Regions from separate parts of the Streptomyces sp. NPDC051740 genome, predicted to be linked through region 2. Evidence: predicted binding sites of a transcription regulator. Region 2 holds the regulator's gene; the other holds the start of a gene.
The links. Region 2 encodes HrcA, which represses chaperone genes, less so after heat shock. Its sites were predicted from a motif close to TTNGCACTCNGNNNNNCNGAGTGCNAA; they were not measured.
Positions count from the first base shown of each region.

Region 1: groES (co-chaperone GroES) is a predicted target of HrcA. The motif match lies at 2,371-2,397, and genes of this name have one in related genera.

Region 1 is NZ_JBITCL010000001.1:260,536-267,944, reverse strand. It holds gene ACIA6T_RS01375 (pectate lyase) at 1-61, shown strand, start outside; gene groL (chaperonin GroEL) at 141-1,766, opposite strand; gene groES (co-chaperone GroES) at 1,915-2,223, opposite strand; gene ACIA6T_RS01360 (polysaccharide deacetylase family protein) at 2,528-3,376, opposite strand; gene ACIA6T_RS01355 (polysaccharide deacetylase family protein) at 3,373-4,257, opposite strand; gene ACIA6T_RS01350 (methyltransferase domain-containing protein) at 4,393-5,580, shown strand; gene ACIA6T_RS01345 (Uma2 family endonuclease) at 5,600-6,232, opposite strand; gene ACIA6T_RS01340 (LCP family protein) at 6,360-7,409, opposite strand, start outside.
Region 2 is NZ_JBITCL010000002.1:349,061-356,469, forward strand. It holds gene ACIA6T_RS04600 (SpoIIE family protein phosphatase) at 1-2,128, shown strand, start outside; gene hemW (radical SAM family heme chaperone HemW) at 2,156-3,388, shown strand; gene ACIA6T_RS04610 (DUF3097 domain-containing protein) at 3,549-4,349, opposite strand; gene ACIA6T_RS04615 (MBL fold metallo-hydrolase) at 4,384-5,118, opposite strand; gene hrcA (heat-inducible transcriptional repressor HrcA) at 5,289-6,305, shown strand; gene dnaJ (molecular chaperone DnaJ) at 6,305-7,409, shown strand, end outside.

The DNA.
Region 1 (7,409 bases), on a different contig from region 2:
CGGCAGCGGTCCCGACGGCACGTCGTGCGTCTACGAGACCTCCGAGGTCACGTACCAGTAGGGCACACCACACGGGGCGAGGGCCCGGCACCGCCGAACTGCGGCGGTGCCGGGCCCTCGTGGCGCTGTGAGCGGGTAGCTCAGTGGGCGTGGCCGTGGCCGTGGCCCGCGGCGGCCGGCTCTTCCTCTTCCTTCTTCTCGACGACCAGGGTCTCGGTCGTCAGGAGGAGGGAGGCGATGGAGGCGGCGTTCTCCAGGGCGGAGCGGGTCACCTTGACCGGGTCGATGACGCCGGCCTTGACCAGGTCGCCGTACTCGCCGGTGGCGGCGTTGTAGCCGCTGCCCTTCTCGAGCTCGGCGACCTTGGAGACGATGACGTAGCCCTCGAGGCCGGCGTTCTCGGCGATCCAGCGCAGCGGCTCGACGGCGGCCTTGCGGACCACGGAGACACCGGTGGCCTCGTCGCCGGTCTTGTCGAGGTTGCCCTCGAGGACCTTGACGGCGTGGACCAGCGCGGAGCCACCACCGGAGACGATGCCCTCCTCGACCGCGGCGCGGGTCGCGGAGATGGCGTCCTCCAGACGGTGCTTCTTCTCCTTCAGCTCCACCTCGGTGGCGGCGCCGACCTTGATGACGCACACGCCGCCGGCCAGCTTCGCGAGGCGCTCCTGGAGCTTCTCGCGGTCCCAGTCGGAGTCGGTGGTCTCGATCTCGGCCTTGATCTGGCCGACGCGACCGGTCACGTCCTCCTTGTTGCCGCCGCCGTCGACGATCGTGGTGTCGTCCTTGGTGACGGTGACGCGGCGGGCGGAGCCCAGCACGTCCAGGCCGACCTGGTCGAGCTTGAGGCCGACCTCCTCGGAGACGACCGTGGCGCCGGTGAGGACGGCCATGTCCTGCAGCATCGCCTTGCGGCGGTCACCGAAGCCGGGGGCCTTGACGGCGACCGCGTTGAACGTGCCGCGGATCTTGTTGACGACCAGGGTCGACAGGGCCTCGCCCTCGACGTCCTCGGCGATGATCAGCAGCGGCTTGGAGGCGTTGGCCTGGATGACCTTCTCCAGCAGCGGCAGCAGCTCCGCGATGGAGGCGATCTTGCCCTGGGTGATCAGGATGTACGGGTCGTCGAGGACGGCCTCCATACGCTCCTGGTCCGTCACGAAGTACGGCGACAGGTAGCCCTTGTCGAAGGCCATGCCCTCGGTGAAGTCCAGCTCCAGACCGAAGGTGTTGGACTCCTCGACGGTGATGACACCGTCCTTGCCGACCTTGTCCATCGCCTCGGCGATGAGCTCGCCGACCTGCTGGTCCTGGGCGGACAGCGCGGCGACGGCGGCGATGTCGGACTTCTCGTCGATCGGGCGGGCCGAGGCGAGCAGGTCCTCGGAGACCGCGGCGACGGCGGCGTCGATGCCCTTCTTCAGGGCGGCCGGGGAGGCACCGGCGGCGACGTTCTTCAGGCCCTCGCGGACCAGCGCCTGGGCCAGCACGGTGGCGGTGGTCGTACCGTCACCCGCGATGTCGTTGGTCTTGGTCGCCACCTCCTTCACCAGCTGCGCGCCGAGGTTCTCGTACGGGTCCTCGATCTCGACCTCGCGGGCGATCGTGACACCGTCGTTGGTGATGGTGGGGGCGCCGAACTTCTTGTCGATGACGACGTTGCGGCCCTTCGGACCGATCGTCACCTTCACCGTGTCGGCAAGCTTGTTGACGCCGCGCTCGAGGGCGCGACGGGCGTCCTCGTCGAACTTCAGGATCTTCGCCATGGCAGCGGGAGCCCTCTCGGAATTCTGGGTGAAATCACTGCGCCCCGGGCGCCCGGTCCTTGTCGGATGCTGGGGCCAGGGGCGCAGTGGTTCGAGCAAAAGTGCTTGCTACGAGGTCGGGTTGTCCGGGGTGGCCCCCGGATCTCCCTTACTTCTCGATGATCGCGAGGACGTCGCGGGCCGAGAGGACGAGGTACTCCTCGCCGTTGTACTTGACCTCGGTGCCGCCGTACTTGCTGTACAGAACGACGTCGCCGACCTTCACGTCGAGCTCGACGCGCTTGCCGTCCTCGATGCGGCCCGGACCGATGGCCAGGACGACGCCCTCCTGGGGCTTCTCCTTGGCGGTGTCCGGAATGACCAGGCCCGAAGCCGTGGTCTGCTCGGCGTCGAGCGGCTGGACCACGATGCGGTCCTCGAGCGGCTTGATGGCAACCTTGGAGCTGGCGGTCGTCACGATCCGACCTCCCCCTTCGGAGATCTCACGGGGTTAACTGTCTGAGGTGGCGACCAGGTGGATCCGTCGTCGCGGGTGCCGGACCTGCCCGTCGCGTGTGTTGGCACTCTCCAGGGGGGAGTGCCAGACCTGAGACTATGACTGCGATTAGCACTCGGTCAAGCGGAGTGCCAATTGCCTGCGGCGCGTCGCGGGGTGGGGGCGTTGTTCACACCGGGGTGTGGGGCTTGCCCGTGTTGTGGTGAGCGTCCTCTGGGGGCTGCCGCCCCCAGGCCCCCGCTTCGGCCCTGAACGGGCCTCGTCCTCAAACTCCCCCAGAGGGGGTACCCCCAGACGGGCTGAGAGGCGAGCGGTGCTCGCCAGGAGCCGCCGACGGGCTGAGAGGTGAGCCGTGCTCGCCAGGAGCCGCCGACGGGCTGATTCGGCCGGCGTAGTCCTCCAGCCTGCCCACCTTCAGACCCCGCTCCTCCAACTCCCCCAGCAGCCGTGTCGTCCGTTCCGTCAGCGACAGTGGCGGGGCCTCGCCCGACGGTACGGCGATGATGTCGCCGGGGGTCAGGTGGTGGGGGCCGTCGGTGTAGGTGAGGTGGCCGTCGGGTTCCAGGGTGGCCCGCCACAGGACCACCGTCTGGATGCCGCAGTCGGCGGCGGCTCGCAGGGTGGTGGTGTCGTACGTGCCGTAGGGCGGGCGGAAGAGGCGGGGGCGGACGCCGAAGCGGGACGTGAGTTTGCGCTGCTGGCCGCAGATCTCGGCGCGCTGGCCGGCGTACGGCAGACCGCGCAGGGCGGGATGGTCGAGGGTGTGGTTCTGCAGGCTCGCGCCGACCGAGCGCAGGCGGGCGAAGTGCGCGTATCCGGGGCCGGCCACCGTGTCCGTGAGGAACAGGCTGACGGGGAGCCGGTGCTCGCGCACCAGGTCGATGAAGCGGGGGTCGCGTTCGGCACCGTCGTCGTAGGTGAGGAAGACGACCTCGTCGCGGGTGGGGACGTGGTCGACGACGGGCGGGAGCGCGCCGGATCCCGGCGCCGGACCGGCTCCGGGGGACCGGCGGCCCGCACCGTCCCCCGCCCTCTCCCCCGTCCCGCCCGCCGGACCGCATCCGGCGGTCACGGCCAGCAGGGCGGCGGCGACCGCCAGGAGACGGGCCCTCACAGGTAGTCCTCCAGGCGGGCCACCGCGTACCCCTCCGCCGTGACCTTGTCCATGAAGCGGCGGATCATGTCCGGCATCGTGCCCTTCCAGTCCTCGCGGCCCCGGAAGTGGGTGAGGACGATGTCGCCGGGGTGCAGGTCGCGGTCCCACTCGCGGTACTCCCAGTGGTCGACGAAGACCTCCTCGTTCCAGAGGGGGACGTGGGTGATCCCGCAGGCCTTCGCGGCGCGCAGGGTGGCCTTGTCGTAGTTGCCGTAGGGCGGGCGGAAGAGGACGGGGCGCTCGCCGTAGCGCTCCTCGACGACCTTCTGCATGCCGCAGATCTCGCGCTTCTGGCGGGCGTAGGACAGGGCCGGCAGGTAGGGGTGGTGGAGGGTGTGGTTGTGCAGGGCGACTCCCCGGTCCCGCATCTCCTTGAAGTAGCCGTAGTCCTCCTTGACGAGGTAGTCGCTGAGGAAGGCGCTGTACGGGATCTCCAGTTCGCTCATCATCCGCAGGAACGCCGGGTCCTTCTCGGCGCCGTCGTCGATGGTGAGGAAGAGGATCCTCTCGTCGGTGGGGACGGTGGTGAAGACCGGGGGGAGTCCCAGACGGCGGTGGCCGTCGACCTCGAAGCCGTCGCGGGTGGTGATTCCCGGCTTCTTCGCCGGGGGCGGCGGGGCGGTCAGGGGCACCTTCTTCAGCCCCCAGCGTTTCGCGGCGGCGACCCTCGCGGTGTGCGCCGCGCGCAGTCTGGTGGCGTAGGCGTCGAGCGCGCGGGCCGGGGGCGCCTTCAGGGGCTGCTGGCCGCCCGCCGGTCCGACCCGGGCGCCACCGTCGCCGCCCGGTCCGCAGCCGGAGGCGATGGAGGCGAGAGCGAGTACCGCGAGGCCGATCCGCACACCGCCGAACGGCCACCTTTTATCGTTTTGTCCTACTGCTCGCATGGTGCCGGATCCTCGCAGTCCGCCATCGGGAACCCTGTCCGACACCGCGGCCGGAGGCACACGGTCCACCGACTGGCCCACAATGACCCGGTGAACGACCTCGCTCCCCTCCTCACCCCCGAAGGCCGCGCCCTCCTCGACGAGGTGCGCGACACCGATCCGGCGCACGAACTCGCCGTCGCGACCCGGCTCCGCCGCGAGCACCCCGCCGAGCTGGTGTCGGCGGCGCTCGGCCAGGCGCGGCTGCGGCAGCGCGCGGTGGCCAAGTTCGGGGCGGAGGACGCGCGGCGGATGTTCTTCACGCCCGACGGGGTGGAGCAGTCGACGCGGGCGAGCGTGGCGACGTACCGGGCCGAGTGCCTCCGGGCGCTCGGGGTGCGGTCCGTCGCCGACCTGTGCTGCGGGATCGGCGGCGACGCGATCGCGTTCGCCCGCGCCGGGATCCGGGTGCTGGCCGTCGACCGGTCCCCGCTGACCTGCGAGGCGGCCCGCGCCAACGCCGACGCGCTCGGGCTCGCCGACCTGATCGAAGTGCGTGAGGCCGACGTGACGGAGGTGGACACGGCCGGGTACGACGCCGTGTTCGTCGACCCCGCCCGGCGCTCCTCCAGGCGCGGCCGGATCTTCGACCCGGAGGCCTACTCACCTCCCCTGTCCTGGGCCGTGTCCGCCGCGCTCGGGGCACCGCTCGGCCTGCTGAAGATCGCGCCCGGCATTCCGCACGAGGCGATCCCCCCGGAAGCGACCGCCGAATGGGTCTCGGACGGCGGGGACGTCAAGGAGGCCATGCTGTGGTTCGGCCCGGACGTGACGCCGGGGGCACGGCGGGCGACGCTGCTGCCAGCCGGCGCCGGCATCTACGTGACGCCCGGGACCGCGCTCCCGGACCCCGGGGTCCGGCCGGTGGGGCGGTACCTGTACGAGCCGGACGGCGCCGTCATCCGCGCCCACCTGGTCGCCGAGGTGGCCGAGGAGGTGGACGGCGGGCTGATCGACCCGACCATCGCCTACGTCACCGCCGACGAAGCGCACCGCACTGCGTACGCCACCGCCTACGAGATCACCGACCGACTCCCCTTCAACGTCAAGAAACTGAAGGCGCTGCTGCGCGAGCGCCGGGTCGGCGTCCTGACCGTCAAGAAGCGCGGCTCGGCGGTCGAACTGGAGGAACTCCGCCGCAAGGTCCTGCCCAAGCCGCACGGCCCCGGGTCCGTCACGGTCTTCCTGACCCGCGTCGCCGGCGCCCCGACGATGCTGCTGGGGCACCCGGTGCGGTGAGGCACCGGGCCGGGCCGCCTCAGGACGCGACGATCGCCTTGCCGATAGCGAAACCCTTGGCCGGCCCCTCGGGGATCACCGCGTCGGTGCCGTAGGGGACCCGGTGCTCGTCCGCGTACTTGCCCTTCTTCCGGTCGGGCGACGTCAGGACGAGCACCGCCCCCTCGTCGTCGAAGTCGTCGACGGTCACGTACACCGGGATGCCGGCCCTCGCGTACTCCCGGCGTTTGCGGACGCGGTCGCGCTGGAGGTTGCGGTGGCCCCGCTCGACCTCGACGACCATCTTGACTCCGTCGGCGTCGACGCCGAGACCGTCCTCGTCCGGGATCTCGTCGAGGTCGAGCGGGGCCACGAAGAGGTCGGGGATCCAGGCTTTCTGACGGTGGATGACGTTGCCGTCGTGGTGTGCCGCGTAACCACTGCCTGCCAGATGCGCGTCCAGCGCTCTGCGGAGACGGCCGACGAGCACGGTGTGACGACGGCGACCGGTAGGTGACACCTCGATGGCCCCTTCGATGATCTCGGCCCGGTAGCCCTCGGGGAGATCCATGGCCTTCCACGCCTGCCACAGGACCTCGTCCAGATCGGAACCCTGCTCGGAGACGGGCTTGTCCACCACCACCGGGGCCACCTCTTCCGCGAGAGCGGTCATCGAGAAGCACCTCCTCCTTCAAGTGTGGGCGCGGGCGCCACTGCGGCACAAGCGACACGGTGACGCCACGAGTTCGGGAGTCGCACCGCTCCGGGATCGGCGCCGATCAGCCGAACGGGTGATCACCTCATCTCAGCGACGCCCACAGCTCCCCCGCCTCCGGCTCGTCCGCGATCACTCGGTTGCCGTCCCAGGGGGCCGGGACGACCGGCATGGTGAGGGTCGTGACGTCGTCGGACGGGAGGTCCCGCAGGCTCTGGGCGAGGCGGGTGAGTTCGCCGAGCGAGTCCAGACCGGTGTCGGTGGTGAGGCTGCCGGTGAGGGTGTCGGCGAGCTGGTACAGCCGGGTGGGGGCGGCCAGCAGGTCCTCGTCCGCGACCTGCTCCAGCAGCGCCTTCACCAGCTGGTGCTGGAGCCCTATGCGGCCGAGGTCGCTGCCGTCGCCGATGTCGTACCGGGTGCGGGCCAGGGCGAGGGCGTCCGTGCCGTCGAGGTGGTGGGTGCCGGCGTCCAGGGTGAGGTGGCTGCGGTCGTCGTCGATGTCCTCCTCGGTGGTGACGGTGACCCCGCCGAGCGCGTCGACCAGGCGGGCGAAGCCGGCGAAGTCGATCTCGACGTAGTGGTCCATGCGGACGTCCGTGAGCGACTCGACGGTCTTCACGGCGCACACCGGCCCGCCCACCTCGTACGCGGTGTTGAACATCACCCCGGAGGCCGCGCGGGTCGATTCCCCGTCCTCCAGCGGGCAGGAGGGCCGGTCGACGAGGGTGTCGCGGGGGATGCTGACCACCGTCGCGGCGGTCCGGCCGGCGTCGAGGTGGACGACCATGGCGGTGTCGGAGCGGGCGCCGCCGCTGTCTCCGCCGCCGAGCGCCTGGTTCTCCTCGCCGCTGCGCGAGTCGGAGCCGAGCACCAGGATGTTCAGGGACCCGGCCGGCAGGGGCGTGGCCGTGGCGGACGCGTCCGGGGACGGTGCGGTCACGCCCTTGGCGGGGCGGTCGTCGCCCAGGGCGCTGTTGATGTCGACGCTGTCGATGTTGCCGTTGAGCTGCCAGTACGCCCAGCCGGCCGCTCCGGCGCCCAGGACCAGCAGGCCGGCCAGCGTCAGCCCCGTGATCTTCAGTGCTTTCGCCCGCCGGCCCGTCCGTATGTCCGGGCCCTCGGCCTCGTCCCCGTC
Region 2 (7,409 bases):
CCCCCTCGCACCGGGTGCCGCACGCGCCCTGCTGCGCAAGGCGCTCACCGAGTGGGCGGAACTCGCCCTGCCCGGCGCCGAACACCTCACCGGCCGCGTCGGCGACGACGCCACGCTGATCGCCAGCGAACTCGTCACCAACGCCGTCGTGCACGCCGGTACCGAGGTCCGGGTGGCGTGCAGGCTGGAGGAGGGGACCGGCGCGCTCGTCGTCGAGGTCGCCGACCAGCACCCCTCCCGCGCGCCGCGCGGCAACGAACCGGAGGGGGCGCCGTACGACACCCCCGAGTACGGGCGCGGCCTGCGCCTCGTCGCCGCGCTCTCCGAGGCCTGGGGGATCACCTACCGTCCGGGCACGAAGACGGTGTGGGCGCGCCTGGCCGCAGGGGGGTGCGCGGCGGACGACCAGATCGAGGCGTACGCCGGGGAGCGCACGCTGGCGCGCGACCTGCGGGTGGCGGAGATCCTCGCGCCGGAGCCGCCCCGGACGGAACAGAGCTCCCCCGGCCCACTGGACGCACTCGATCCGCCGGCCTCCCGACGCCCGCCCGGTCCCGCCCGCGACACCTGGCGCGGCGGCTCGTACGGCGACGACTGGCTCGCCCGCCGGTCCGGCCGGGACGGGACCTGGCTGGGGCGCGGCGCCCTGTCCTTCCTCGCCGAGGCCTCCGACCTGCTCGCCGGGCAGCTCGACGAGGACCTGGTCACCTCGCTCACCGGCCAGCTGATCGTGCCGCGGCTGGCCGACTGGTGCGCGGTGTGGCTGGAGGACGAGACCACCGGCCACGGCGGCGGCTGGAGCGAGGGGAGCCGTGCCGACGGCTCCCGCCTCGCCCGCGTCTGGCACGCCAGCGAGAACCGTATCGAGGCCCTGAGCCGGGCCCTGGAACAGAACCCGCCCCACCCCGGCGACCCGCTGCACCCGGGACCCGCGCCCTATCCGTGGCCGGGCGGCGCGCTCGACGGGCGGCGTACGGGGCCGGGTGAGCCGGTCGACGTGCCGGGCAGGGCGCCCGGTGGCGGGGCGTTCGATGGGCCGGGCGGCGCGCTCGACGGGCGGCGTACGGGGCCTGGCGGGCCGGACGGGCCGGGGCAGGGGACCGGCGGGTCCGCGGATGCGGTCGACGGGCCGGGCGGCGCGCTCGACGTCCCCGCCGACGGTGCCCACGGCGCCGCCCTCGCCTACCGGCTCGTCGCCGGCGGGCGCCCGCTCGGCACGCTGGTGATCGGGCGGGGCGGGATCGACCGCTTCCCCGACGAGATCACCGGGCTGGCCGAGGACCTCGGCCGGCGCGTCGCCCTCGCCATCGGGGCCGCCCGGCAGTACTCCCGCCAGGCCACCATCAGCGCCGTGCTGCAGCGCGGACTGCTGCCCGGCGCCGTCGCCGAGATCCCCGGCGTGCGCAGCGCCCTCGTCTACGAACCCTGCGACAAGGGCGGACCCAGCGGCGACTTCTACGACCTCTTCCCGGCCGGCCACGGCCGCTGGTGCTTCGCCGTCGGCGACGTCCAGGGCAAGGGACCGGAGGCCGCCGTCGTCATCGGCCTCGCCCGCCCCTGGCTGCGGCTGCTCGCCCGCGAGGGCTACCGCGTCGCCGACGTCCTCGACCGCCTCAACCAGCTCCTCCTCGACGACGCCACCGAGGCCGCCGACGCCGCCGCCCGCGCACTGGTGGCCGCCGGTGCCCGCCCGACCGCCCCCGGCGACGGACCCCAGACCCGTTTCCTCTCCCTCCTCTACGGCGAACTCGTCCCCTTCGACGGCGGCGTCCGCTGCACCCTCGCCTCCGCCGGACACCCCCTGCCCCTGCTGCTCGCCCCCGACGGCTCGGTCCGGTCCGTCGCCCAGCCGCAGACCCTGCTCGGGGTCGTCGAGGACGCCACCTACACCAGCGAGACCTTCGAGATGTACTCCGGCGACACCCTGCTCTGCGTCACCGACGGAGTCACCGAGCGGCGCTCCGGTTCCCGCCAGTTCGACGACGGCGACGGGCTCGCCACGGCCCTGTCGGGGTGCGCGGGGATGGACGCCGGGTTGATAGCGGAACGGATCACGCAGCTCGTGCACGAGTTCGGGGCCCGGCCGCCCGCCGACGATCTCGCCCTGCTGGTGCTCCAAGCGGAGTGACACGGCCGGTGCGGGACAATGGAGCACATGCCTTCCGCACTCCCCGACGGCGAGCCCGTCCCCGCCGACGGCGCGCTGCCCGCGTCCGCGCTCGCAGGGGCCGCCGACCGACCCCTCGGGTTCTACCTGCACGTCCCGTACTGCGCGACCCGCTGCGGCTACTGCGACTTCAACACGTACACCGCGACCGAGCTGCGCGGCAGCGGCGGCGTACTGGCCTCCCGCGACAACTACGCCGAGACCCTGGTCGACGAGGTCCGCCTGGCCCGCAAGGCACTGGGGGACGACCCGCGCGAGGTCCGCACGGTGTTCGTCGGCGGGGGTACGCCCACCCTGCTGGCCGCCGACGACCTCGTACGGATGCTGGGCGCGATCCGGGAGGAGTTCGGGCTGGCGCCGGACGCCGAGGTGACCACGGAGGCGAACCCGGAGTCGGTCGACCCGGCCTACCTGGCGGCCCTCCGCGCGGGAGGCTTCAACCGGATCTCCTTCGGCATGCAGAGCGCCCGGCAGCACGTACTGAAGGTCCTCGACCGCACCCACACCCCCGGCCGCCCCGAGGCATGCGTCGCCGAGGCCCGAGCGGCGGGCTTCGAGCACGTCAACCTCGACCTGATCTACGGCACGCCGGGGGAGTCCGACGACGACTGGCGGGCGTCCCTGGACGCGGCGATCGGCGCCGGTCCCGACCACGTCTCGGCGTACGCGCTGATCGTCGAGGAGGGCACGCAGCTCGCCCGCCGCGTCCGGCGGGGCGAGGTCCCGATGACGGACGACGACGTCCACGCGGACCGCTACCTGATCGCCGAGGAGATGCTGTCGGGGGCGGGCTTCGACTGGTACGAGGTGTCGAACTGGGCCACGTCGGAGGCCGGCCGCTGTCTGCACAACGAGCTGTACTGGCGCGGCGCCGACTGGTGGGGCGCGGGCCCCGGCGCCCACTCGCACGTGGGCGGGGTGCGCTGGTGGAACGTCAAGCATCCGGGCGCGTACGCGGCGGCGCTGGCGGAGGGGCGGTCGCCGGGGGCGGGCCGTGAGCTGCTGTCGGAGGAGGACCGGCGGGTGGAGCGGATCCTGCTGGAGCTGCGCCTCGAGGAGGGCGTTCCGCTTTCTCTGCTCCGTCCGGAGGGGCTGGCGGCTTCCCGGCGGGCCCTGACGGACGGACTGCTCCAGCGCGACCCGTACGAGGAGGGCCGTGCGGCCCTCACCCTGCGGGGGCGGCTGTTGGCTGATGCCGTGGTGCGCGACCTGGTCGATTGATCTCGCCCCCGCCGCCCCTTCCCGTTCCCGTCCCCCCGGGGGGCGCTGCCCCCGGACCCCCGCTCCTCAAACGCCGGAGGGGCTGAGGTTCGGTCGAGGAGCGGGGTCCGGGGCGGAGCCCCGGGTTCGGGACGGGAAGGGGCGGCGGGGGTGAGGAGACTCACGCCGTCACGAAGTCGATCAGTTCCTCCACGCGGCCCAGGAGCTGCGGCTCCAGGTCCTTGTACGACCGCACCGAGCCGAGGATCCGCTGCCACGCCTCCCCGGTGTTCGCCACCCGCCAGCCCAGCGCCGCGCACACCCCCGTCTTCCAGTCCTGCCCCCGCGGCACCCGAGGCCACGCCTCGATGCCCACCGACGCCGGCTTCACCGCCTCCCAGACGTCGATGTACGGGTGACCCACCACCAGCGCGTGCTCACTCGTGACCGCCTCGGCGATCCGCCACTCCTTCGAGCCCGGCACCAGGTGGTCCACCAGGACACCCAGCCGCGCGTCCGGACCGGGGGAGAAGCCCTCGACGATCGAGGGCAGGTCGTCGACACCCTCCAGGTACTCCACGACCACCCCCTCGACGCGCAGGTCGTCCCCCCACACCTTCTCCACCAGCTCCGCGTCGTGCCGCCCCTCGACGTAGATGCGCCCCGCGCGGGCCACCCGCGCCCGCGCGCCGGGGACGGCGACGGAACCGGACGCCGTACGGGTGGGCCGTACCGGACCTGCGGCCGGCCGCACCAGCGTCACCACGCGGCCCTCCAGCAGGAAGCCCCGCGGTTCCAGCGGGAACACCCGGTGCTTCCCGAAGCGGTCCTCCAGCGTCACCGTGCCCGCCTCGCAGCGGATCACCGCGCCGCAGAAGCCGGTGCCGGGCTCCTCCACCACCAGGCCGGGCTCGGCCGCGACCTCGGGAACCGGCTGCGGTCTCTTCCACGGAGGGGTCAGATCGGCGGAGTACTGGCGCATTCTGATGACGATACGAGGAGCGCGCCCGCCGCGATCAGTCCGACACGCCGAAACGGGCCGCCAGGGCGTCGCGCTGGGCCCGTACGAACGCCGCGTCCACCACCGCGCCGTGACCGGGGACGTACCGTGCGTCCTCGCCGCCCAGTTCGAGGAGCCGGTCCAGCGCGGCCGGCCAGTGCGACGGTACGGCGTCGGGGCCGGCCTGCGGTTCGCCCGACTCCTCGACCAGGTCGCCGCAGAAGACCACCTCCGGATCGCCGGGGACGAGGACCGCGAGGTCGTGGGCGGTGTGCCCGGGGCCCACGTTCGCCAGCAGCACCTGCCGGCCACCGTCCGGGCCGAGGTCGAGCGTCCACTCGCCGGACACCGCGTGCCGCGGCGGGACCAGCGCGTCCACGGCCTCCTCCGCCACCCGCGCGTCCAGCCCCCACCGCACCGCGTCCGCGCGCAGCTCCTCACGCCCGCGCCCCGTCAGCACCGTGTCCATGCCCACCGCGCCGAACACCTCCGCGCCCGCGAACACCGCCGACCCGAGAATGTGGTCGAAGTGGGGGTGGGTGAGCGCGAGATGCGTCACACGGCGACCGGTGAGCGCCTGCGCCTGAGTCCGCAACCACGCGCCCTCGCCCAGACCGGAACCCGCGTCGACGAGCAGCACGCCCTCCGCGCCCACGACGAGCCCCGCCGTGCAGTCCCACCCCGGCAGCCGGCACCGCCCCACCCCGGCGGCCACTTGTTCCCATCCCGACTCTTCCCAAGTCACGGTCATGACGGGACGCTATCGGGGACGACGCCGTCCGGCGCGACGGCGCGGGGACCGGCCTTGCCCGGTGCGTACCCCCCGGCCGTACACTGGGCGGGTAAGTCTGGCACTCGCGTGCGAAGAGTGCCAGGCGGACAGGGAAGGTACCGCGCGGAAGGCTTCTGGAGGTGTGCGCGATGCTCAGTGAACGCAGGCTCCAGGTGCTGCGCGCCATCGTCCAGGACTACGTGGGCACCGAGGAGCCCGTCGGCTCCAAGGCCCTCACCGAGCGGCACAACCTCGGCGTCTCCCCGGCCACCGTGCGCAACGACATGGCGGCCCTGGAGGACGAGGGCTTCATCGCCCAGCCGCACACCAGCGCCGGGCGCATCCCCACCGACAAGGGCTACCGGCTGTTCGTCGACAAGCTGGCCGGCGTCAAGCCGATGACCGCGCCCGAGCGGCGCGCCATCCAGAACTTCCTCGAGGGCGCCGTCGACCTCGACGACGTGGTGGCCAGGACCGTACGGCTGCTCGCGCAGCTCACCCGGCAGGTCGCCGTCGTGCAGTACCCGTCGCTGACCCGCTCCACGGTGCGGCACGTGGAACTGCTGGCGCTCGCCCCCGCGCGGCTGATGCTGGTGCTGATCACGGACACCGGGCGGGTCGAGCAGCGCATGGTCGACTGCCCGGCGCCGTTCGGCGAGTCGTCGCTCGCGGATCTGCGGGCGCGGCTCAACAGCCGGGTCGCGGGCCGCCGGTTCAGCGATGTGCCGGGCCTGGTGGAGGACCTCCCCGAGGCCTTCGAGGCGGACGACCGCGGTACGGTCTCGACGGTGCTCTCCACCCTCCTGGAGACGCTCGTCGAGGAGAACGAGGAGCGGCTGATGATCGGCGGCACCGCCAATCTCACCCGCTTCGGACATGACTTCCCTCTCGTGATCCGGCCCGTCCTGGAGGCGCTGGAGGAGCAGGTCGTGCTCCTCAAGTTGCTCGGTGAGGCGAAGGATCCGGGCGTGACCGTCCGTATCGGTCATGAGAACGCCCATGAGGGACTCAACTCCACGTCCGTCGTGTCGGTGGGCTACGGTTCGGGCGGCGAGGCTGTTGCCAAGCTCGGCGTGGTCGGACCGACCCGCATGGACTACCCGGGAACGATGGGAGCGGTACGCGCAGTGGCACGGTACGTCGGACAGATCCTGGCGGAGTCGTAGTGGCCACGGACTACTACGCCGTACTCGGCGTGCGTCGCGACGCGTCGCAGGAGGAGATCAAGAAGGCCTTCCGGAGGCTCGCCCGCGAGCTGCATCCGGACGTCAATCCTGATCCCAAGACGCAGGAGCGGTTCAAGGAGATCAACGCCGCCTACGAGGTCCTGTCGGACCCGCAGAAGAAGCAGGTCTACGACCTCGGCGGCGACCCCCTCTCGCAGGCCGGCGGCGGTGGCGCGGGCGGCTTCGGGGCCGGTGGCTTCGGCAACTTCTCCGACATCATGGACGCGTTCTTCGGCACGGCGTCGCAGCGCGGGCCGCGCTCGCGCACCCGCCGGGGCCAGGACGCGATGATCCGCATCGACGTCGAGCTCGACGAGGCCGCGTTCGGCACGACCAAGGACATCCAGGTCGACACGGCCGTCGTCTGCACGACGTGCAGCGGCGAGGGCGCGGCTCCGGGCACCACGGCCCAGACCTGTGACATGTGCCGCGGTCGCGGTGAGGTCTCGCAGGTCACGCGGTCCTTCCTGGGCCAGGTTATGACGTCCCGCCCCTGCCCGCAGTGCCAGGGCTTCGGCACGGTCGTCCCCACCCCGTGCCCGGAGTGCGCGGGCGACGGCCGCATCCGTTCCCGGCGCACCCTCACGGTCAAGATCCCGGCCGGTGTCGACAACGGCACCCGGATCCAGCTGGCCGGCGAGGGCGAGGTCGGGCCCGGCGGCGGTCCCGCCGGTGACCTGTACGTGGAGATCCACGAGCTCCCGCACGCGCAGTTCCAGCGGCGCGGCGACGACCTGCACTGCACGGTCACCCTCCCTATGACGGCGGCGGCCCTCGGCACCAAGGTGCCGCTGGAGACGCTGGACGGCATGGAGGAGGTCGACATCCGGCCCGGCACCCAGTCCGGCCAGTCGATCCCGCTCCACGGCCGGGGCGTCACCCACCTGCGCGGCGGCGGCCGGGGCGACCTCATCGTCCACGTCGAGGTCCAGACCCCGACCAAGCTCGACCCGGAACAGGAACGCCTGCTCCGCGAACTGGCCAAGCTCCGGGGGGAGGAACGGCCCACGGGGCAGTTCCAGCCGGGGCAGCAAGGACTCTTCT